3 regions of the Burkholderia sola genome follow, and region 1 is predicted to be linked to each of the others. Evidence: riboswitches for the same ligand, from Rfam matches in the RefSeq annotation. Region 1 holds a riboswitch; each other region holds the start of a gene.

Region 1 (7,231 bases):
GGACAGCTGCGCGACGGCCGGCAGCACGGCGGGCGTCAGTTCGCGATGCTGCACGTAGTGTTCGACATCGGCGCGCGGGTTCGCGGACGGCGCGACGCCGTTCGTGTATTTCCCGAACGTCGCGGCCGCCTGGTTCGCGACCGCCACGAAGGTCTGCGATTCGGCGGGCGTGACGGCCTTGTTCAGCGCATACGCGGTGGGCACCGTGCCGATCAGGATCAGCATGATGAGGCCCATCCCTTTCTGTCCGTCGTTCGACCCGTGCGCGAACGACACGCCGGTGCAGGTGAGGATCAGCAGGCAGCGAATCCAGAACGGCGGCGGCTGATCCTTCGGCGGCTCCTTGTACAACTCAGGAATCCGCACGGCGGCCTTCAGCACGAGCAGCAGCAGCGACGCACACAGGAAGCCGACGATCGGCGACAGCAGCAGCGACTTGCCGACGCCGAGCGCCTGGCCCCAGTCGACACCGCTCGTGCCGGACGGCCCGTGCAGCAACTGGTTCATCAGCCCGACGCCGATGATCGACCCGATCAGCGTGTGCGAGCTCGACGACGGCAACCCGAAATACCAGGTCGCGAGGTTCCAGACGATCGCGGCGATCAGCAGCGCGAACACCATCGCGAAGCCCGAGCCGCTGCCGACCTGCAGGATCAGCTCGACCGGCAGCAACTGCAGGATCCCGAACGCGACGGCGCCGCTCGAAACCATTACGCCGAGGAAGTTCCACATGCCCGACCAGATCACCGCGACGTTCGGCGTCAGCGAGTGCGTATAGATCACGGTCGCGACCGCATTCGCGGTGTCGTGGAAGCCGTTGACGAATTCGAAGCCGAGCGCGATCAGCAGCGCGGCGCCGAGCAGCAGGTACGGGAACAACGTCCCTTCGCGGACCGGCGCCAGATCGTCGATCAGGTGCGTGGCGATATAGACGGCGCCGAGCACGAGCACCAGCAGGAACGCGGCATAGCCGATCTGCCGGGTGCGTGCGACGGAGCCCGGATTGTTCGGGGCGGATGAAGCAGGTTGATTCATGACGGCATCTCGTGAGGGAACCGCGTCCGATCCTAGCTGCGGCTAGCAGTCAGTTTGATGACAGTCGGGATGACGAACGGTGTGTCTTACGGGATGTAAGGCGAGCGGCGACATGCGACGCGTCGGCGCGCATCGTTCGCTCACATAGTGAGCAGGACAGTGAGTTTACGCGCCGGTGTCGCGCACGTTGGCGGCCGTCGCGGCCAACGTCCAGCCGCTCGGCGACGCGACGAATGTCGTGCACGACAGCGGCGCGACGTCGAGACGCGCGGCGGCCTCGAGGCTCATCCGCCGCACGTGCGCGAGGGTTGCGCGGACGATCGGCGCATGCGTGATCGCGACGACATCGCGATCCGTCGGCAGCGTGCTCAACCATGTGCCGACCCGATGCGCGGCGGCGTCGAACGATTCGCCGCGATGCGGCGACGCGGACGGCGTGCCGATCCACGCGGCCAGTTCGTCGGGCAGGTCGCGCGCGAGATCGTGCAGCCGCTTGCCGCGCCAGTTGCCGTAGTCGATGTCGCGCAGCGCGTCGTCGATGTCGGCGTGCAACCCGAGCGCATCGGCGGTCTGCGTTGCGCAGCGTGCCGGGCTGCACAGCACGAGCGAGCCGGCAGCACCCGTCAACCGGCCGCGCAGCGCAGCGGCTTCGGCGAGCCCGTGCGCGTCGAGCAGGTCGTCGTCGGGAAACGTGCCGGTGCGCATCGCGCGGGTCGATGCGTGTGCGATCAGGCAGAGCGAGGCAGGTTTGGTCATGTCGGTTGTCGGATGATCCGGAGCGGGACGCGCTTACCCGTGTGTCATCGCTTCAATACGCGAACGTTCGCGCGTACAATTCGCCCGATACGAAGCGCGGAAGCCGGTGCAATTCCGGCGCGGTCGCGCCACTGTAACCGGGGAATCGACGATCCCGGAAGCCAGACCTGCCTTCGTACCCATCCATCATTTGTCGGGGCGCGATTCCCCTGAGGTGCATCCATGAGCGAAGCAGTGCTGAAGCCGGCGGTCGTGCCGGCACCCATCCCCGTCCGCGAGCTGTTGCCCTGGGCCGTGTTCGTCGGCCTGATCCTGCTGCTCGCGCTGTATTTCGTCGGTGCGGAACAGGGCGCGACGTCGCTCGTGCCGGGCATGTATGTCCACGAATTCGTCCACGACGGCCGCCATCTGCTCGGCTTTCCCTGCCACTGACGCGGAGCCTGCGATGGTCGGAAAGCTACTCATGCGCGGGATGCTCGCAGGCATCGCCGCGGGCCTCCTCACGTTCGGTTTCGCCAGGATCGTCGGCGAACCGCAAGTCGATCAGGCGATCGCCGTCGAAGAGAAAACCGCCGCCGCCCAAGGCGAGGCGCCGGAACCCGAGCTGGTCAGCCGCCACACGCAGGCCGGCCTCGGGCTGCTGACGGGCGTCGTGACCTACGGCGCGGCATTCGGCGGACTGTTCTCGCTGGTCTTCGCGTATGCGTACGGACGCGGCAGCCGCCTGCCGGCACGGCCGCTGGCCGCATGGCTCGCGCTGGCGGCGTTCGTTGCGCTCGTGGTCGTGCCGAACCTCAAGTACCCGGCCAATCCGCCGTCGGTCGGCGACCCCGACACGATCGGCTATCGCACCGGCCTGTTCTTCCTGATGATCGCGATCTCGGTCGCGACGATGGTGTTCTCGGTCGGCGTGCGCCGCCATCTGCTGGCGAAGCTCGGCCCGTGGAACGCATCGATCGTCGCCGGGCTCGTGTTCGTCGCGATCATCGCGGCCGTGCAGATCGGGCTGCCGTCGGTCAGCGAGTTGCCGGCCGATTTCCCGGCGACCTTGCTGTGGAGGTTCCGCGTGGCGGCCATCGGCATGCAGGTGATCATGTGGACGACGATCGGCCTACTGTTCGGCGCGTGGGTCGAGCGCGGCGAACGCGCCGGCCTGCGCGCCGCCTGACGCGCGGGGCAACCGGGCGCGCCTAGCGCAGCATGCGCGGCGCGCTCCACGTCGATTCGCGCGCCAGCGCGACGAACGCGGCCAGATAGTCGATCGCTGCGTCCGCTTCGCGGATGCCGAGGAAGATCTGCTTCGCGATGCCGTTCTTGCCGAGCTTGACCGGTACGACCGGCATCCGGTCCGCATACTCGTCGGCAAGCCACCGCGGCAGCGCGGCCACGCCGCGCCCGCTCGCGACCATCTGCAACATGATGTCGGTCGTCTCGATCGACTTGTGCCGCCTCGGCACGATGCCGGCCGGCGTCAGGAACTGGTTGTAGATGTCGAGCCGGTCGGTCTCGACCGGGTACGTGATCAGGATCTCGTCGGTCAGTTGTTCGGGCGTCACGTAGTCGACATTCGCGAACCGGTGCGAATCCGCGACCACCAGCACCTGTTCGTAGTCGAACACCGGGTCGAAGCGCAGCCCCGGCTTGTTCAGCGGATCGGGCGTCACGAGCACGTCGATGTCGTAACCGAACAGCGCGCCGATGCCGCCGAACTGGAAGCGCTGCTTCACGTCCACGTCGACGTCGGGCCAGCGCGACAGGTACGGCGACACGACCTTCAGCAGCCACTGATAGCACGGATGGCACTCCATCCCGATGCGCAGCGTGCCGCGCTCGCCCTTCGCGTACTGCTTCATCCGCTCCTCGGCGAGCTCGAACTGCGGCAGCAGCCGGTTCGCCAGCTTCAGCAGATAGTGCCCGCCCTGCGTGAGCCGCAGGCCGCGGCCTTCGCGGTCCCAGATCGCCGTGCCGAGCTGCTGCTCGACTTTCCTGACGGTGTGGCTGAGCGCCGATTGCGTGAGGTGCAGCGCATTGGCCGCCGCGGTCAGCGAGCCCTGGCGCTCGACTTCACGTATGACGACGAGATGGAATCGTTCCAGCATGGATTGCGTGCATCGGGCAGATGCATGAAAAATGTTAATGGATGAATGAAATAATGCCATTTTATTTCATGGTTTGAAATCCCTATGATGGCTGCCGGATCTACACTTTCTTCTGGACGGCAGCTTCATGGTCACGACACACAACCTCGGTTTTCCGCGCATCGGCGCGAAGCGCGAACTCAAGTTCGGTCTCGAACGCTACTGGAAGGGTGAATCGTCGCGCGACGAACTGAAGGCGCTTGGCGCCGAGTTGCGCCGGCGTCATTGGCACGACCAGCGCGATCTCGATCTCGCGCCGATCGGCGACTTCGCGTTCTACGACCAGGTGCTCGACATGAGCTTCACGCTCGGCAACCTGCCGAAGCGCGTGCAGGATTTCCACGGCGATGCGCTCGACAATTATTTCCGCGTCGCACGCGGCCGTTCGGCGCAGTCGACGGAGGAGCACGCCGCGTGCTGCGGCGGGGTCGCGGCCGGTGAAATGACGAAGTGGTTCGATACGAACTACCACTACATCGTGCCGGAGTTCCATGCGGACACGAATTTCTCGCTCGATCCGTCGCGTCTGCTCCAGCAACTCGCCGAAGCGACCGCGCAGGGCGTGAATGCGAAACCGGTGATTCTCGGCCCCGTCACGTACCTGTGGCTCGGCAAGGCGAAGGACGATTCCGACCGCCTCGCGCTGCTGCCGAAGCTGCTGCCGGTGTACGGCGCGCTGCTCGACACGCTGACCGCGCAGGGTGTCGAATGGGTGCAGATCGACGAACCGATTCTCGTGACCGAGCTCGATGCCGAATGGCGCCAGGCATTCCGCATCGCGTACGAGGCGCTGGAAACGCGCCGCATCAAGCTGCTGCTCGCCACGTACTTCGGCCAGCTTCAGGACAATCTGACGCTCGCGGCGTCGCTGTCGATCGACGGCCTGCATATCGACGCGATCAATGCCCGCGACGAAGTCGACGCGCTGGTGCGCGAACTGCCGCCGGAGCGCGTGCTGTCGGTCGGCGCGATCAACGGCCGCAACATCTGGAAGACCGACCTGAACGCCGCGCTCGACTGGCTCGAGCCGCTCGCGAAGCAACTGGGCGACCGGCTGTGGCTCGCGCCGTCATGCTCGCTGTTGCACGTGCCGGTCGATCTCGCGAGCGAAGAGAAGCTCGACGCGGAAATCCGCTCGTGGCTCGCGTTCGCGCTGCAGAAGCTCGACGAGCTGAAGGTGCTTGCGACCGCACTGAACGAAGGCCGCGACAAGGTGGCCGACGCGCTCGCCGCGAATGCCGCCGCGATCGATTCGCGGCGCCGCTCGCCGCGCGTGAACAACCCGGCGGTGAAGGCCGCGCTCGCGCGCATCGACGCGCCGCTCGGCAACCGCGCGAGCCCGTATACGCAGCGTGCATCGAAGCAGTCGGCGCGCCTGAACCTGCCGGCGTTCCCGACGACGACGATCGGCTCGTTCCCGCAGACCGCCGACATCCGCCAGGCGCGCAGCCGGTTCAAGGCCGGCGCGCTGGACGAAGCCGGCTATCGCGCGGCGATGCAGGCCGAGATCGAACGCAGCGTGCGCGAACAGGAATCGCTCGAACTCGACGTGCTCGTGCATGGCGAAGCCGAGCGCAACGACATGGTCGAATACTTCGGCGAACAGCTCGACGGCTATGCGTTCAGTCAGTTCGGCTGGGTGCAGTCGTACGGTTCGCGCTGCGTGAAGCCGCCGATCCTGTTCGGCGACATCAGCCGCCCGAAGGCGATGACGGTCGAGTGGATCGCCTATGCGCAGTCGCTGACGGACAAGCCGATGAAGGGCATGCTGACCGGCCCCGTGACGATCCTGAACTGGTCGTTCGTGCGCGACGACCAGCCGCGCTCGGTGTCGTGCTACCAGCTTGCGCTGGCGATCCGCGATGAAGTGCTCGATCTCGAGAAGGCCGGCGTGCGCGTGATCCAGATCGACGAAGCCGCGCTGCGCGAAGGGCTGCCGCTGCGCCGCGCGCAATGGAGCGACTACCTGAAGTGGGCGGTCGAGTCGTTCCGCATCACCGCGAACGGCGTGCAGGACGATACGCAGATCCACACGCACATGTGCTATTCGGAGTTCAACGACATCATCGCGTCGATCGCCGACATGGACGCGGACGTGATCACGATCGAGACGTCGCGCTCCGACATGGAGTTGCTCGATGCGTTCGACACCTTCAAGTATCCGAATGAAATCGGGCCGGGCGTGTACGACATTCACTCGCCGAACATCCCGACGCAGGATCATATCGTCGGGCTGATGAGGAAGGCGGCCGAGCGGATTCCGGCGGAACGTCTGTGGGTGAACCCGGACTGCGGGCTGAAGACGCGTCAGTGGGAGGAAGTGATTCCGGCGCTGACGAACATGGTCGCCGCGGCGAAGACGCTGCGTAGCCAGGTGCGGTAACCACGCAGCGAACGCAGGGCGGTAGCGGTCGCCGATCGTCGATCATCGATCGGGCGGCAAAGAAAACGACCCGCGAAAGCGGGTCGTTTTACGTCATGCATGCATGTGCGACAGGCGCTACGCGTCGAGCGCTACGCGGCGCGTGCGCCGCGCGGCAGCGCTTCGCGCGTCTTGCCGGGCGCGCCCGCATCGTCGATGCTGACGCGGCGCGAGATCAACCACACGCACAGCGACGACAGCACGGCGGCGCTCGTGTACTGGAGCGCGAGCGGCCACCATTGCGGGGCCGCGTTCTGCGCGATCAGCGTCGCGACGAGCGGCGTGAGGCCGCCGGCGAGCGCGCCGCACACCTGGTACGCGATCGAAATTGCCGTATAGCGGATCCGTGCGATGAAGATGCCGCTGACGAAGCCCGCGACGACCGAGTAGTAGCCCGATTCCGCGAGCGTCGCGAGGCCGACGCCGACCGTGATCGACACCGGCGTGCCCATATGCACGAGCGGCAGCATCACGAACGGGACGATCATTGCCCACGCGCCGGTGATCAGCAGTACGCGCGTGGTGCCGAAGCGCTGCGCGAGGAACGCGGCCGCGAGCTGCACGACGAACTGCAGCACCGCGACGATCGTCATGCAATGCAGCACCATCGACCGGTCGAGCGACAGGAACTGGGTCGCGTAGCTGATCATGAAGATGTTGCTGAAATACACGCCGGCGATCCCGTACACGTTCGCGCCGATCGCGAGCAGCAGCAGCGGCCAGACCTTGAGCGCCTCGCGCAGCGGTTTTTGCGCGATGTTGCCGCTCTTCCTGACTTCCTCGAACTCGGGCGATTCCGACACGCTCGCACGGATCACGAAGCCGACGACCAGCAGCACGGAACTCGCGAGGAACGGCACGCGCCAGCCCCAGCTCATCA
Region 2 (7,231 bases), on a different replicon from region 1:
GCCGGTCGAATATCTCGATCGGCAAAATCTCGAAGTCGGTCACGCGGTGGCTGCCGTGCGCCCATTTCGGTCGCACGCCGAGCAGCGCGAACGCCTGCGCGATGTCGTCGCCGCCGGTGCGCATCGTGGCCGTTCCCCAGACCGACAGTCCGATCGCGCGCGGATAGTCGCCGTGATCCTGCAGATGGCGTTCGATCAGTTGCTGCGCGGATTTCAGCCCGAGCGACCACGCGGCCTGCGTCGGCACCGCGCGCGTGTCGACCGAGTAGAAATTGCGGCCCGTGGGCAGCACGTCGGGACGGCCGCGCGACGGCGAACCGCTCGGCCCCGGCGGCACGAAGCGGCCGTCGAGCCCGCGCAGCAACTGCCGCATTTCCTCGCCGCCGCACGCGTCGAGCGCAGGCAACAGCGTCGAACGCACGCGTTCGAGCACCGCGAGCGTATGCGGCCATTCGCCGGGCGGCGGCATGTCGAGGCCGGGATCCTCCGAAGCGGTTCCGCACACGACGTTGAGCCAATGCTGCGCCAGCCGTTCGAGCCGTTCGCGCGTATCGCCCGCATGCCGCCACGGCGACGCGTCGAGCGTTTGCAGCACGGCCGGCCGCGGCCCGGTCCACGGTGCGGCCCAGTCGGCCGAAAGCGGGTCGAAATCGCTGCCAAGCGCGAGATCGTGCGCGAGCGCGCCGATCAGGCCAGCCCGTTCGCCCTTGCCGTCACCGACCGGAAAACGTGCCAATGCGAGCAGCGTGTCGCGCCGCTGGCGCTCGACCGGCGACGCGCCGAACACGTGCAGCCCGTCGCGGATCTGCGCTTCCTTCAATTCGCACAGCCATGCATCGACGCGCGTGAGCAGCGCATCCTCGTCGCCCGCATCGCGCGGCGGCGACACGCTCAGTTCGTCATGCAGACGATGCTCGGCGATCGTCGCGAGGATCGTCTTGCGCAGCAGCTTCGCGCGTCGCGCATCGACCATCAGCGCTTCATAGTATTCGTCGACCTGCCGTTCGAGATCCTGCAGCGGGCCGTAGTTTTCCGCGCGCGTGAGCGGCGGCATCAGGTGATCGACGATCACCGCCTGCGCGCGGCGCTTCGCCTGGCTGCCCTCGCCCGGATCGTTGACGATGAACGGATACAGATGCGGCAGCGGCCCGAGCGTCAGGTCGGGCCAGCATGCGTCGGACAGCGCGACGCTCTTGCCCGGCAGCCATTCGAGGTTGCCGTGCTTGCCGAGATGGATGACCGCGTCGACGCGATACGCATCGCGCAGCCAGAAATAGAACGCGAGATACGCGTGCGGCGGCACGAGATCCGCATCGTGGTAGCTCGCGTAGTCGTTGTCGTCGCGCGAGCGCGACGGCTGGATGCCGACGAACACGTTGCCCGCGCGCCAGCCGGCGATCGTGAAGCGCTGCTGCCGCAGCGTCGGGTCCGCTTCGGGCGGCCCCCAGCGTTCGTTCAGCGCGTCGCGCACGGCCGCCGGCAGTCGCGCGAAGCGCGCGACGTAGTCGGCCAGCGCGTAACTCTGAAACGCGGGACGCAGCGTGCGCACGGCGGGATCGTTGGTCACGCCTTCGGTGAGTTGCGCGATCAGCGCATCACCGTCAGACGGCAGATCGGCCACCGTGTAGCCCGCATCGCGCAGCGCCGCGAGCACGCGCAGCGCCGATGCCGGCGTGTCGAGCCCGACGCCGTTGCCGATCCGCCCTTCGCTTTGCGGATAGTTCGCGAGAATCAGCGCGATGCGCTTGTCGGCGTTATCCAGCGTGCGCAGCCGGCACCAGCCGCGCGCAAGCGCCGCGACGAACGCGATCCGCTCCGCATCCGGCTGGTAGCGCACGACGTCGACTTCAGTGTGCGGGCAACGATACGCGAGCCCCTTGAAGCTCACCGCGCGCGTGACGATGCGCCCATCGACTTCGGGCAGCGCGACATGCATCGCGATGTCGCGGGCGTGCAGCCCCTGGTTGTCGGCCACCCACGCGTCGCGATTGCCGCCGGACAGAATCACCTGCAGCACCGGCGCGTCGCCGGCCAGCACGTCGGGCTCGGCGCTGTCGATCGCGCCGGCCGCGAACGCGGTGGTGTTGAGCACGAGCGCGACGCCATGCGTGTCGCACAGCTGCGTGATGACCTCGCGGCTCACCGCGTCCTTCAGCGACGTCACCGCGATCGGCAGCGGATTCAATCCTTCGTCGATCAACGCATCGGCCAGCGCGTCGAACACGGCCGTGTTCGCGGCCTGCCAGTGCGCGCGATAGAACAGGATCGCGACGACCGGCGCGCCCGGCGTCCAGCGCGGCCGCCAGTCGTCGACGCTCGCACGGTCGCGCGCCGGGTGATACAGCGCGGCGGCCGGCAGCGGGCGCGGCGGTTCGGGCTCGTCGCCGAACCCGAGCGTGTGAAACGCGATACTGCGCAGCAGCGCGTCGGCGTTGTGCACGCCGCCTTCGCGCAGATAGCGCCACCACAGCCGGCACAGCTCGGCCTCGACCGTGCTCTTCGCGACGAGGTTCGGGTCCTCCTGCAGGTCGCCCGAGAACATCGCGAGCTGCTGCCCGCGCTTCGACGCGAGCGACACGGCCTGCTCGATCCCGTACGGCCAGTACGCTTCGCCGCCGAGATGATCGATCACGACCGTCTTCGCGTGACGCAGCACGTCGTCGACATAGAAATCGACCGACGCAGGCTGCCGCAGGAACGTGACGTTCGCGAGCCGCACGCTCGGGAACCCGGCCGGCAAGTGCGGCACGACGCTCGCGAGCAGCGACAGCGTCGTGTCGGCCGAACTCAGGATCACGATGTCGGCCGGCTGCTGGTCGATCCGGACGACGCCCTGCGTATCGTCGACGAAGCCGCCCGGCGTGGTGCGCAACAGATGCATCGTGCGTTACGCCTGCTGCGGCTCGGCCGCGCACGCGGCGTCGAACGCGCGTTGCAGCGCGGCCGCGTCGAGATCCTCGCCGATCAGCACGAAGCGGCTCGCGCGCGTTTCGCCGTCCTGCCAGCGGCGGTCGAAATAGCTGTCGAAGCGGCGGCCGACGCCCTGGATCACGAGCCGCATCGGCGCGCCGGGCAGCGCGGCGAAACCTTTCGCGCGATAGATCGTGTGCGCTTCGACCACCCGCTGCAATGCGGCGATCGTCGCTTCGCGCATGCCGGCGTCGCCCGACACCACCACCGAATCGAAATCGTCGTGATGATGATCGTGATCGCCGTCGTCGGCCGAGCCGTGATGGTCGTGCCGCAGATGGATCGTGTCCTCCGACGCCGATTCGAGGCCGAGCAGCATCGCGAGATCGAGCTCGCCGCGCGTCGCACGCACGATCTTCACCTGCGGCGGGATTTCTTCGCGGATCGCGGTTTCGATCTGCGCGAACTCGGCGTCGCCGACGAGGTCGGCCTTGTTCACGATCACGAGATCGGCTGACGACAGTTGATCGGCGAACAGTTCGTGCAGCGGCGATTCGTGGTCGAGGTTCGGATCGGCGCGGCGCTGCGCGTCGACGGCCTGCGGGTTTTCCGCGAACTGGCCACTCGCGGCGGCCGGCCCGTCGACGACGGTCACGACCGCGTCGACCGTGAAGCTGTTGCGGATCGTCGGCCAGTTGAACGCCTGCACGAGCGGCTTCGGCAGCGCGAGGCCCGACGTCTCGATCAGCACGTGGTCGATGTCCGCGCGGCGCTCGACGAGTGCTTCCATCACCGGATAGAACTCTTCCTGCACGGTGCAGCACAGGCAGCCGTTCGCGAGTTCGTACAGCTGGCCCGGCGCTTCGCCCTGCGCGCCGTCGGCATCGTCGCAGCCGATGCCGCAGCCCTTGAGGATTTCGCCGTCGATGCCGAGCTCGCCGAATTCGTTGACGATCACCGCGATGCGGCGGCCTTCGGCGTGCTGCAGGATATGGCGCATCAGCGTCGTCTTGCCGCTGCCGAGAAAGCCCGTGACGATCGTGACGGGCAGCTTGCGTAGGGTCATGGTAGGTCCGGTGTCGAAGAGGGAATCAGGACGGGATCGTCGCGTCGGGGGCGGCGCGGCCATTCAGCGGGCGGTGCGCGGGAAGCTCGCCGCGTGATCCGCGCGGACAGTCGCACGGCGGGCGGAACAACGAATCGGACATGGTGCTTCCTTGCGAACGGTCGACATCGTGAATGCCAACACGGCTGCGGCCGTGGACGATGCGCCGCCTCCCCGCGGCGCTGAACCCCAACGTTTAGGCCGGTATCCGGGCTGACGAACACGCCGCTTCGCCTTCCCGGATGCGCGGCATCCAGTGGCGGTCGTCCGCATGCGCATGGCATGCGGCGAAGCGGCGCTGCGTGGCGCTTCTCGCGCGACGCGTTCGCTTACCGTTGCGGGGGCAGCACAGGTTGGCTCGACTGCGGTGCAGGCAGGCTCCCTGTTTCCCGTTTAACTGCGCGTGCCGGAGCGGCGCGCGCGAGCACCAAAACGCGTGCGAGTGTAGGCGGCGGGGCCGGGAGCGTCAAGGCGAGCGGCCCTCGGCGAACGCGAATGATTGTCGTTTTCAACTGATCGGGATAAACTTCGCCGACAACAACGCAAACCATCGCGCAACGGCAATGTGAGGCAATCACTCAGTCATCCTTAAATTTTCATGTCGAAACGACAGATATCCGGGCGGCGCTTTCCTGTGCTGGCCCTGTCGCTGTGCTCGCTCGCCGGCGTGGCCTCCTTCCCTGCGCCGGCGGCCGAGTTCGACGACGAACTGCCCGCGCTCGAGGTGCGCAGCCGCCGTCATCCGAACGATCCGCGCGCCGAAAGCGTGAGCACGGCAACCCGCACCGCGAGCGATCCGCGCGACGTCCCGCAAACCATCGACAGCGTCGCAGTCGACGAAACGCTGTCCTACGGCGGCCGCACGCTGGCCGACGCGCTGGCCGGCGTGCCGGGCGTGTCCAATACGTCGGATACGCGCTTCGATTCGTTCCGCATTCGCGGCTTTTCCGCCGCGGGCGACCTGTTGCTCGACGGCATGCGCGACGATGCGCAATACGTGCGCAGTCTCGGCAACATCGAACGCGTCGAAGTGCTGAAGGGGCCGGCGGCGGCGCTGTACGGGCGCGGCAGCGGCGGCGGCGTCATCAACCGGATCACCAAGCAGCCGTTGCCGGAAAACTTCGGCCATCTGTCGGCGGCGACCGGCAGTGATGGACGGCTCGGCGCATCGGTCGATCTCAACCGGATGCTGTCGAGCGCATGGAGCGTGCGGCTCAATGCCGGACGCGAACACGCCGGCAGCTTCCGCGACCACGTCGACGGCACGCGCCAGACCATCGCGCCGTCGATCAAATGGCGGGACGCGCGGCGCAGCTGGCTGCTGCAGTTCGAATACGACGCGTACCGACGCGTGCCCGATCGCGGCATCCCGGCGCCGGTCGCCGCGCTCGACGCGGCCGGCAAACCCGTTGCGTACTCACTGCCGTCCGAGCGGCGCGCGACCTTCTTCGGCGCGGCGGGACGCGACACCATCCGCGACCAGAACATGAACTGGCGCTCGGTCTTCACGCACGCGCTCGGCGGCGACTGGGAACTGCGTCATACGCTGGGCGTGCTGGATTTGCGCAGCACCTTCGACAACACCTACGTCACGCAAAGCTACGTCACGAAGCCGCGCGACTACCGGCGCGTGCAACGGGCGCGCTACCTGCAGGACTTGACGCATCTCAACGTGCAGACCGGCGTCGAACTGGGCGGCAAGGTCGCGACCGGACCGGCGCTGCATCATCTGCTGTTCAGCATCGAATACGGCTGGCAGAAACGCAGCCCGACGCTCTGGCAGGCCGACGCGACGCCGGTCCCGATCAGCGGACCGGATCGTTTCGCTCTGGCCGGTTCGGCGCCGCGCCCGTATGCGATGAACCGCCATCGCGTGAGCGACTACGCGATCTTCGCGCAGGACCGCATCGACCTCGGTCGAGCGTGGAAGTTGCTCGGCGGCCTGCGCGGCGAACGTTTCGACGTCGATTCGACCAACGTGCTGAACGATCTGCATTCGCGGCGCACGACGACGGCATGGAGCCCGCGGCTCGGCGTCGTGTGGTCGCCGGTCCGCGCGCACAGCGTGTATGCGTCGTACAGCAAGAGCTTCGCGCCGGTCGGCGGCGACCTGATCGGCATCACGCCGGACGCGCGCGGCAACGCCAACGATCTCGGCCCGCAATACAACCGCCAATACGAGATCGGCGTGAAAAGCGACTGGCGCGGCGGCGCGCTCACCACGACCCTCGCACTGTTTCAGCTCGATCTGTACAACCGCCGCGTCGCCGACCCGGTGCGGCCGGGCTTTTTCGACCTCACCGGCCTCGAACGCAATCGCGGCCTGGAACTGGGCGTCGCCGGCCGGCTCACGGGCGACTGGTTCGTCCGCGGCGGCATCGGCTGGCAACACGCGCGGGTGGTCGACGCCGAGCCGAAGTACGCGGGCAAGCGGTCGGCGGGCGTGTCCGGGGCGAACGGCAGCCTGTTCGTCAGCCATGCGCCGCTGCGCGGATTTTTCGCCGAACTCGGGCTGGTGTACGAAGGTGCGCGTTACGCCGATCGCGACAACCTGCTCGAACTACCCGCCTACGTTCGCTGGGACGGCAAGGCCGGCTATCGCACGCGCGACTTCGAGGTCACGCTGGCGGCCGTCAACCTGACCGATCGCGACTATTACGCGAATGCGACGGGCCTCGCGCAGATCATGCCCGGTGCGCCACGCACGTTCACGCTGACGGCGGCGTACAAGTTCTGACCGCGCGGGCCGCGCCGACGCCCCGCGCAGCCGGCCCGCGGGGGACGGCGTCAAGACGAGCGGTCGTCGCGACCGGCGTTTCGGTCCGGATGCTCAGCCGGTTCGCGGCGACTGCTCCGCGATCGCTTCCTGCAGCGCTTGCACTGTATCGGGACGCCCGAAATACCAGCCCTGCGCGCCGATCGACAGCCCCGGGATGTCGAGCATCTGCGCCTGCTCACGGGTCTCGACGCCCTCAAAGACCACGCCGACCCCGAGCCGACGGGCAATCGCGAGGATCTCCGGAATGATCGAGGTGCCGTCATGCTGCGGCGCGGCTGGCAGAAGCGAACGGTCGACCTTGATGTAGTCGATCGGAAGATGCTGCAACAGGCTCAGGCTGGAGTAGCCCGTGCCGAAATCGTCCATGTAGACGGGATGCCCGAGATCGCGCAATTGCCGAAGCGCCGGCACAATTTCCGGCAGTTCCACGGTCGACC
Region 3 (7,231 bases), 1.1 Mb from region 1:
CAGCGATGCCGACACCGTCAGGTGCGAATTGATCCGGTACGACGCGCGCAGGTTTACCGTCAGGTACGACGCCAGATACTGCCGGTTGGCCGGATCGTCGAACGTCGAGCCGCCGTACAGCAGCGACGCGCCCGTGCTCAGCGCATGCAGCTTCAGTTCGTCCCACGTGTGATCGACGTTCAGGCTGACCGTTTGCCGCGGCCGGCGGCTCAGCCACGTCCGGTTCGTTTCGTCCTGCGGATTCAGGATGCCGACCGCGACGCTGATCGGCGTCGAGCGGCCGATCGTGCCCTTGTACGACAGGTCGATGCCGCGAATATGCGAGCGGCCGATGTTCATCGGCGAGAACGTCGCCGGGTTGTACGCGATCAGGTTGTTGACGCGCGTGTCGTAGATCGCTGCGGTGAACGTGCCGTACGCGGTGTTCGCGTCGAGCGCGGCCTCGACCGACGTGCTGCGTTCCGGGCTGAGGTTCGGGTTGCCGTAGCCGGGGTAGTACAGGTCGTTGAACGTCGGCAGCCGGAACGCGTTGCCGTACGACATGCGCGCCGTGTAGACCGGCGTGATCGCCCACGACAGTGCGGCGTTGCCGGTGTTCACCGCTTGCCCGGCGATGATCTCGTGACGGCCGGCGACGAACATCGTTACGCTGCCGAGCGTCGCCGATTGGTGCAGCGAGAACGCGGAATCGTTGCGCGTCGGCACGCCGCCGGGAATGTCGACCGGCAGGAACGCCTGTTCGCGGGTGAAGTCGTACGCGAGCTTCGATTCGCCCGACAACGGCAGGCCGAACAGGTGGAATCGGTGCTCCTGATGAGTCAGCGACGTCGACGTGCTGATCCGCTGCGAATTGATCTGGTCGGTCGCGAGGGCCGGGTCGTCCGCGTAGATGAACTGGCGGTCGTTCGCATAGCCGAACGACTGGTCGAACTGCGTATCGGGCGTGATGTCGAGATGGAACGCAACGCCCGTCGTCAACTGGTGGTCGAGCTCGCGATTCGCGTAGCCGCTGTTGTCGTAGGACAGATCGGAGCGGTGATACAGCGCGAACGTCGAGATCGACCAGTTGTCGCGCGCATAGCCGAGCCGCGCGTCGAGATCCTGCGCGTGATACGGATTGCGGCCGTCTTCGTGGCCGTAGAAGAACGGCCGCGTCGCATCGATGCCGGCCGTGTTGTAGTCGTGCAGCCCGAGCGAATAGGTGAGGCCGCCGAGCGCGGCCAGCGGCCCGGTCGACGGCACCGTTCCCGACGTGCGGAACTGCGTGTCGAACGTCTTGTTCGAGCCGCCGCCGGCCGACACGGTGGTCCGGTTCGGCTGGTTGGCGGCGCGGCGCGTGAAGAGTTGCACGACGCCGCCCATCGCGTTGTTGCCGAACGACGCGGCGGCCGGGCCGGAGATCACCTCGACGCGCTCGAACGCTTCGGTCGGCAGGTCGGCCCACGGCGCGATTCCGGTGGTCGGCGAGCCGATCCGGATGCCGTCGATGAACACGGCGACCTGACTCGCCGACGAGCCGCGGATGCTGACCGACGCGGACGAGCCGGGCCCGCCGTTCTGCGCGACGGTCACGCCCGGCAGCGTCGCGAGCGCCTGCGTGATGCTCGGGTCGGCGGGCGACAGCCGGTCGAGGTCCTCGCGCGTGAGCACCTGGGTCGACGCATAGCGTCGGTCGAACGATTCGGGCAGGTGCCGCGTGTCGGTCACGCTGATCGTCGGCAGGTCCGCGCCGGGCGCGGGCGCGGCGGGCTGCGCGAGCGCCGTTTCGCCGGCCGCGTGGGCGAGCGGGGAAAGCAGCGCGGTGGCGGCGGACGTGGCGAGCAGGTGACGAATGTTCATGAGGCGGCGGGACGAGGCGTGTGACGTGTACGGCGATCGCGGGCGGAGGGCGGGCAGGTGGCGCATGCCGACGGCGCGTCGGTGCGACGCTTCGGGTCGGGAAGCGGATTCGGGAACGATGGACATCTGACGGATCCTGAGGTCGGGTCGTCCATGCAACGGGCGACCGCCGGGGGCGGTGCCGCGCGCATCGGGACACCCCGCCCGGTGCGGCTGCGTGGACCTCGGGTCGATGGCAGGTCTCCTGGCTCGCGGGTCCTCATCCGTGCAGGCCTTCCCGGTTTCCCAGTGGCATGCGGTGGCACGGATTCGCCGCTCACAGTTGCGGGGGCAGCCGCAGATTCGGGGCGTTGCCCCTGCTGCGTTCCCTTTTGATCCCGTCTCCGGGAACCATCAGCGCGCAAGGGTAATGGCGGGCGGTCAGGGACGTCAATCGTCCGGCCGCGCGCGGGTGCGAAAAAACGTCATTGCCCGGCGGCGGCTTTCCGAATCCTTTCGTTCGAGGGGCGCGGGCCGTGTTTCAGGTCTGAAGAAACGGCCGGATTCGAACGCGTCCGGTCGCGCCGGAACCGGCGGCCGTCGTTCCGAAGGCCGACGGCCGGCGCGTGTCGTTATCGATGCGTGCCGCGACGCTCAGGCCGGTGCCGACACCAGCGCGCAGAAGTTCTCGAGATCGACGTTGCCGCCGCTGATCACCACGCCGACGCGCTTGCCCTGCAGCGCATCCTTCATTCGGCGCACGGCGGCGAACGACAGGCAGCCGGTCGGCTCGACGACGAGCTTCATACGCGTGGCGAAGAAGCGCATGCAGTCGACGAGTTCCGCGTCCGTCGCGGTGAGGATGTCGTCGACGTCGCGACGCAGGATCGGGAACGTGAGGTTGCCGAGGTGCTGCGTCTGCGCACCGTCGGCGATCGTGCGCGGGGTGTCGATGTGCACGATCGTGCCGGACCGGAACGATTGCTGTGCATCGTTGCCGGCTTCGGGCTCGACGCCGTACAGCTTCGCGTGCGGCGACAGCGCACGGGTGGCGAGCGCGGTGCCCGACAGCAGCCCGCCGCCGCCGAGCGGCGTGAACACCGCGTCGAGCGGGCCGACTTCGTCGAACAGTTCCTTGGCCGCGGTGCCCTGGCCGGCGATCACGTCCGGGTGATCGTAGGGCGGCACCAGCGTGAGCCCGTGCTTCTCGGCGAGATCGCGCCCGATCTGCTCGCGATCCTCGGTGTAGCGATCGTAGGTCACGACGTTGCCGCCGTAGCCGCGCGTCGCGGCCATCTTCGCGGCCGGCGCGTCCTGCGGCATCACGATCGTCGCGGGAATGCCGAGCATGCGCGCCGACAGCGCGATCGCCTGCGCATGGTTGCCCGACGAGAACGCGACGACGCCGTGGCGCCGCTGTTCCGCGTTGAAGCGCGACAGCGCGTTGAACGCGCCGCGGAACTTGAAGGCGCCCATGCGCTGCAGGTTCTCGCACTTGAAGAACACCTGCGCGCCGAGCGCGTCGTCGATCGTCCGCGACGTCATCACCGGCGTGCGGTGCGCGTGGCCTTCGAGCCGGGTCGCGGCGGCGGCGACGTCGCCGTACGTGGGGAGAGCGGGAGAGTTCATGGTTGCTGGAGGATTGAAAAGTCAGTCGACTGGAATGCGGGGGCGCACCGGGTCACTTCGCATCGTTGTAGACGGTGGCGCGCGACACGCCGAGATGCTGCGACACGATCTCCATCGCGCGGCGCACCTCGAGGAAGCCGTCGGCCTTCAGCGTCTGCATCAGCTCGCGGCGCTGGTCGGTCTTCAACTCGCGCGGCGTCGTCGCAAGGCGCGTCGCGAAGGCGTCGATGCGCTGCCGGATCGCGTCCGCGCCGGCCGGGTCGAGCGTGTCGACGACGGCTTCGCCGTCCGTGCGGCAGAACTGGTTCAGCATGCCCTGGAAGCCGCGGAACAACGTGACGTCGGCATTCAGGCACAGCGCGGCCACATAGCGCCCGGTCGAATCCTTGATGCCGATCGACGTGCTTTTCGCGGTGCGGCCGTCGGCGAAGCGGTTCGGGTAGTTCGCGAGCACCTGCGGGAAATCGTCGTCGGCGATGCGCGCGAGGCCGAGTTCGGTCGCGGGATCGCCGACCGCGCGTCCGGACAGGTTGTTGTGGATCGCGAGGATCGCGTGCTCCGGCGTGCGCAGGTCGTGCACGACGACCTCGGTGAACGGCGCGAACATCTCGCCGAGTCCTTCGGCGATGCGCTGCACCTGTTCGATCAGCGATGCCTGCTCCGACAGCAGCGGTTTGCGGGTTGTACTCATGCGTGATCCTGGTGTGTCGGGGTGTCCGTCGTTTCCGGCCGCGTGATGTCGGCCAGCAGCGGGCGCGCGATCCGGACGTAGTCGGTCGCGTCGAGCACGACCGAGCGATCGAGGCGGCCCGCGTTGAACGCGATCTCGGCGTTGCGCTCGACCAGCGCGGGATCGACGACGAGCGCCACGTTCGTATCGAACACGAACGGCGGTACGGCGCCCATCACGCAGCGCGTGACGGCGGCCGCGACGTCGGGCGACGCGAGCGTCGCCTTGCGCCGGCCGACCGCATCGGCGACCTTGCGAAAGTCGATTTTCAGATGGCCGGGAATCACCGCGAGCGCGGCGCCGTCGCCGCCATCCTTGAACGTACAGAGCATCGCCTTCGCGCCCTGTTCGGGGCGGGTGCCGCGCAGCGCGGCGATCGCGCCGGATTTGCCTTCCGCCGGATGCTCGAGCACGCGAAAACGCGCGCCGGATGTCGTCAGCAGTTCGCAAAGCGTGTCGAAAACGGGAGAGTCGTTCATGTCGCTCCAGGCAGGCCCACGCGTCGAGGCGCACGGGTCAAATAATCGTCCAAGTATAGACGTTTTGTCATTGATATGACAAAGGGCGGCGGGCATCGTGGCGCCAGTGTGCGCGAAGCGCGCCGATTCTTCAGCAGCCGAAAGGGAATTTCATATTGCGGGATGCAGGCCGAATTCCTGCCGCCGCGTTTTACCGCCGCTTGAAACCGTGTTTTGCATCGCAAAAACGACTGGCTATCTAATTGAAAAACAAGAGAAATTTATATCTTATGTCTTATATAAGACTTGGCCGAAAACGCGTGAGACAGGATTACTATTGAGTCCATGCAGTTCGCTTCGTCACACGCGGCGGGCACGCTGAACCCCTTTACTCAATGCGCTTCGTTCCCAGGAGATAGACATGTCCCAATATCAAGACGACATCAAGGCAGTGGCTGGCTTGAAGGAAAACCACGGCAGCGCGTGGAATGCCATCAGCCCCGAGTATGCGGCCCGCATGCGTGCCCAGAACAAGTTCAAGACCGGCCTGGACATCGCGAAGTACACCGCGAAGATCATGCGCGCCGACATGGCCGCGTACGATGCCGATCCGTCCAAGTACACGCAGTCGCTGGGTTGCTGGCACGGCTTCATCGGCCAGCAGAAGATGATCTCCATCAAGAAGCACTTCAACAGCACCGAACGCCGCTACCTGTACCTGTCGGGCTGGATGGTCGCCGCGCTGCGCTCGGAGTTCGGCCCGCTGCCTGACCAGTCGATGCACGAAAAGACCTCGGTCAGCGCGCTGATCCGCGAGCTTTACACGTTCCTGCGCCAGGCCGACGCCCGCGAGCTGGGCGGCCTGTTCCGCGAGCTGGATGCCGCGAAGGACGCGACTGCGAAGGCGGCGATCCAGCAAAAGATCGACAACCACGTCACGCACGTCGTGCCGATCATCGCCGACATCGACGCCGGCTTCGGCAACGCGGAAGCGACCTACCTTCTGGCCAAGCAGTTCATCGAAGCGGGCGCGTGCTGCATCCAGATCGAAAACCAGGTGTCGGACGAGAAGCAGTGCGGCCACCAGGACGGCAAGGTCACGGTGCCGCACGAGGATTTCCTCGCGAAGATCCGCGCGATCCGCTACGCGTTCCTGGAACTGGGCGTGGACGACGGCATCATCGTCGCGCGGACCGATTCGCTGGGCGCGGGCCTGACCAAGCAGATCGCCGTGACGAACACGCCGGGCGACCTGGGCGATCAATACAACGCGTTCCTCGACTGCGAAGAACTGTCGGCCGACCAGCTGGGCAACGGTGACGTCGTCATCAAGCGCGACGGCAAGCTGCTGCGTCCGAAGCGCCTGCCGAGCAACCTGTTCCAGTTCCGCGCCGGCACGGGCGAGGCGCGTTGCGTGCTCGACTGCATCACGTCGCTGCAGAACGGCGCCGACCTGCTGTGGATCGAAACCGAAAAACCGCATATCGCGCAGATCGGCGGCATGGTCAGCGAGATCCGCAAGGTGATCCCGAACGCGAAGCTGGTGTACAACAACAGCCCGTCGTTCAACTGGACGCTGAACTTCCGCCAGCAGGCCTACGATGCGATGAAGGCCGAGGGCAAGGACGTGTCGGCTTACGACCGTGCGCAGTTGATGAGCGTCGAATACGACGAAACCGAACTGGCCAAGCTCGCCGACGAGAAGATCCGCACGTTCCAGGCCGATGCATCGCGTGAAGCAGGCATCTTCCACCACCTGATCACGCTGCCGACGTACCACACGGCTGCGCTGTCGACCGATAACCTGGCCAAGGAATACTTCGGCGACCAGGGCATGCTCGGCTACGTGGCGGGCGTGCAGCGCAAGGAAATCCGTCAGGGCATCGCGTGCGTGAAGCACCAGAACATGTCAGGTTCGGACATCGGCGACGATCACAAGGAATACTTCAGCGGCGAAGCGGCGCTGAAGGCAGCGGGCAAGGACAACACGATGAACCAGTTCTGATCATCGTCAGATCCGCAGCACGACGCCAGCTCCTCGGGGCTGGCGTTTTTTTGTCTGCGCGATCGCCGTGCGTTACCCGTACATGGCCTTTACGACGTACTGCGTACTGGCTCGTCGACACCACGTCGATCGGTTCGAAATCGATGAAACGCCCGCGGCGGTTCATCATCTCGGCGCACATTGCGCTGGAATTTCTCGTCATTGCGAACGCTGTCGAACAGCGTGCGCACGTATTACCCCGGATTGCCGCGCGCACCGTTTTAAGCAGGGGCGTGCATCGGGTATTCGAACGGGATGTTTGTGTACACAACCTAATTCAGGGTTTGCCTGAGTAGCGAAAACGCTAACTCGCACGGCGCGGGTTCGCGTGGTTCGTGCGCACGGCCGGCAGGTTGAAATTGCCGTTCGTGCGAAACCCTTGCGGGGCGGTCGTCGCGCTCGTTTCGTCCCCAAAGCGCGCGGGACGACGCCGTAAAAAGCGCCTGTCTGCAACGCGCATGCCGGCACGTCGTCACAATTGTTTCTTGTTGCAACGCAACGCCTCGTCAATAACGGCGATGGTATGCTGGCCGGCATGGAGTTGTATGGCAG

Evidence for each region. Region 1 has a riboswitch for cobalamin ahead of KR541_RS21895 (CbtB domain-containing protein). Riboswitches for the same ligand answer to the same signal wherever they lie in the genome.
Region 2: linked by a shared signal. The riboswitch ahead of cobW (cobalamin biosynthesis protein CobW) and the one ahead of KR541_RS21895 (CbtB domain-containing protein) in region 1 are both predicted to bind cobalamin.
Region 3: linked by a shared signal. The riboswitch ahead of KR541_RS26450 (TonB-dependent receptor domain-containing protein) and the one ahead of KR541_RS21895 (CbtB domain-containing protein) in region 1 are both predicted to bind cobalamin.

What each region holds. Positions count from the first base shown of each region.
Region 1 covers NZ_FR989676.1:1,179,356-1,186,586, forward strand. Annotated here, with positions in the region: gene KR541_RS21885 (inorganic phosphate transporter) at 1-1,035, opposite strand, end outside; gene KR541_RS21890 (histidine phosphatase family protein) at 1,201-1,791, opposite strand; cobalamin riboswitch at 1,842-1,980, shown strand; gene KR541_RS21895 (CbtB domain-containing protein) at 2,014-2,223, shown strand; gene KR541_RS21900 (CbtA family protein) at 2,237-2,959, shown strand; gene KR541_RS21905 (LysR family transcriptional regulator) at 2,982-3,890, opposite strand; gene metE (5-methyltetrahydropteroyltriglutamate--homocysteine S-methyltransferase) at 4,018-6,312, shown strand; gene KR541_RS21915 (MFS transporter) at 6,444-7,231, opposite strand, start outside.
Region 2 covers NZ_FR989675.1:1,826,040-1,833,270, reverse strand. Annotated here, with positions in the region: gene cobN (cobaltochelatase subunit CobN) at 1-2,881, opposite strand, end outside; gene cobW (cobalamin biosynthesis protein CobW) at 2,888-3,976, opposite strand; cobalamin riboswitch at 4,198-4,462, opposite strand; gene KR541_RS08340 (TonB-dependent receptor) at 4,614-6,752, shown strand; gene KR541_RS08335 (EAL domain-containing protein) at 6,846-7,231, opposite strand, start outside.
Region 3 covers NZ_FR989676.1:2,231,139-2,238,369, forward strand. Annotated here, with positions in the region: gene KR541_RS26450 (TonB-dependent receptor domain-containing protein) at 1-1,839, opposite strand, end outside; cobalamin riboswitch at 2,057-2,249, opposite strand; gene KR541_RS26455 (threo-3-hydroxy-L-aspartate ammonia-lyase) at 2,473-3,447, opposite strand; gene KR541_RS26460 (helix-turn-helix transcriptional regulator) at 3,500-4,138, opposite strand; gene KR541_RS26465 (YbaK/prolyl-tRNA synthetase associated domain-containing protein) at 4,135-4,656, opposite strand; gene KR541_RS26470 (isocitrate lyase) at 5,057-6,640, shown strand.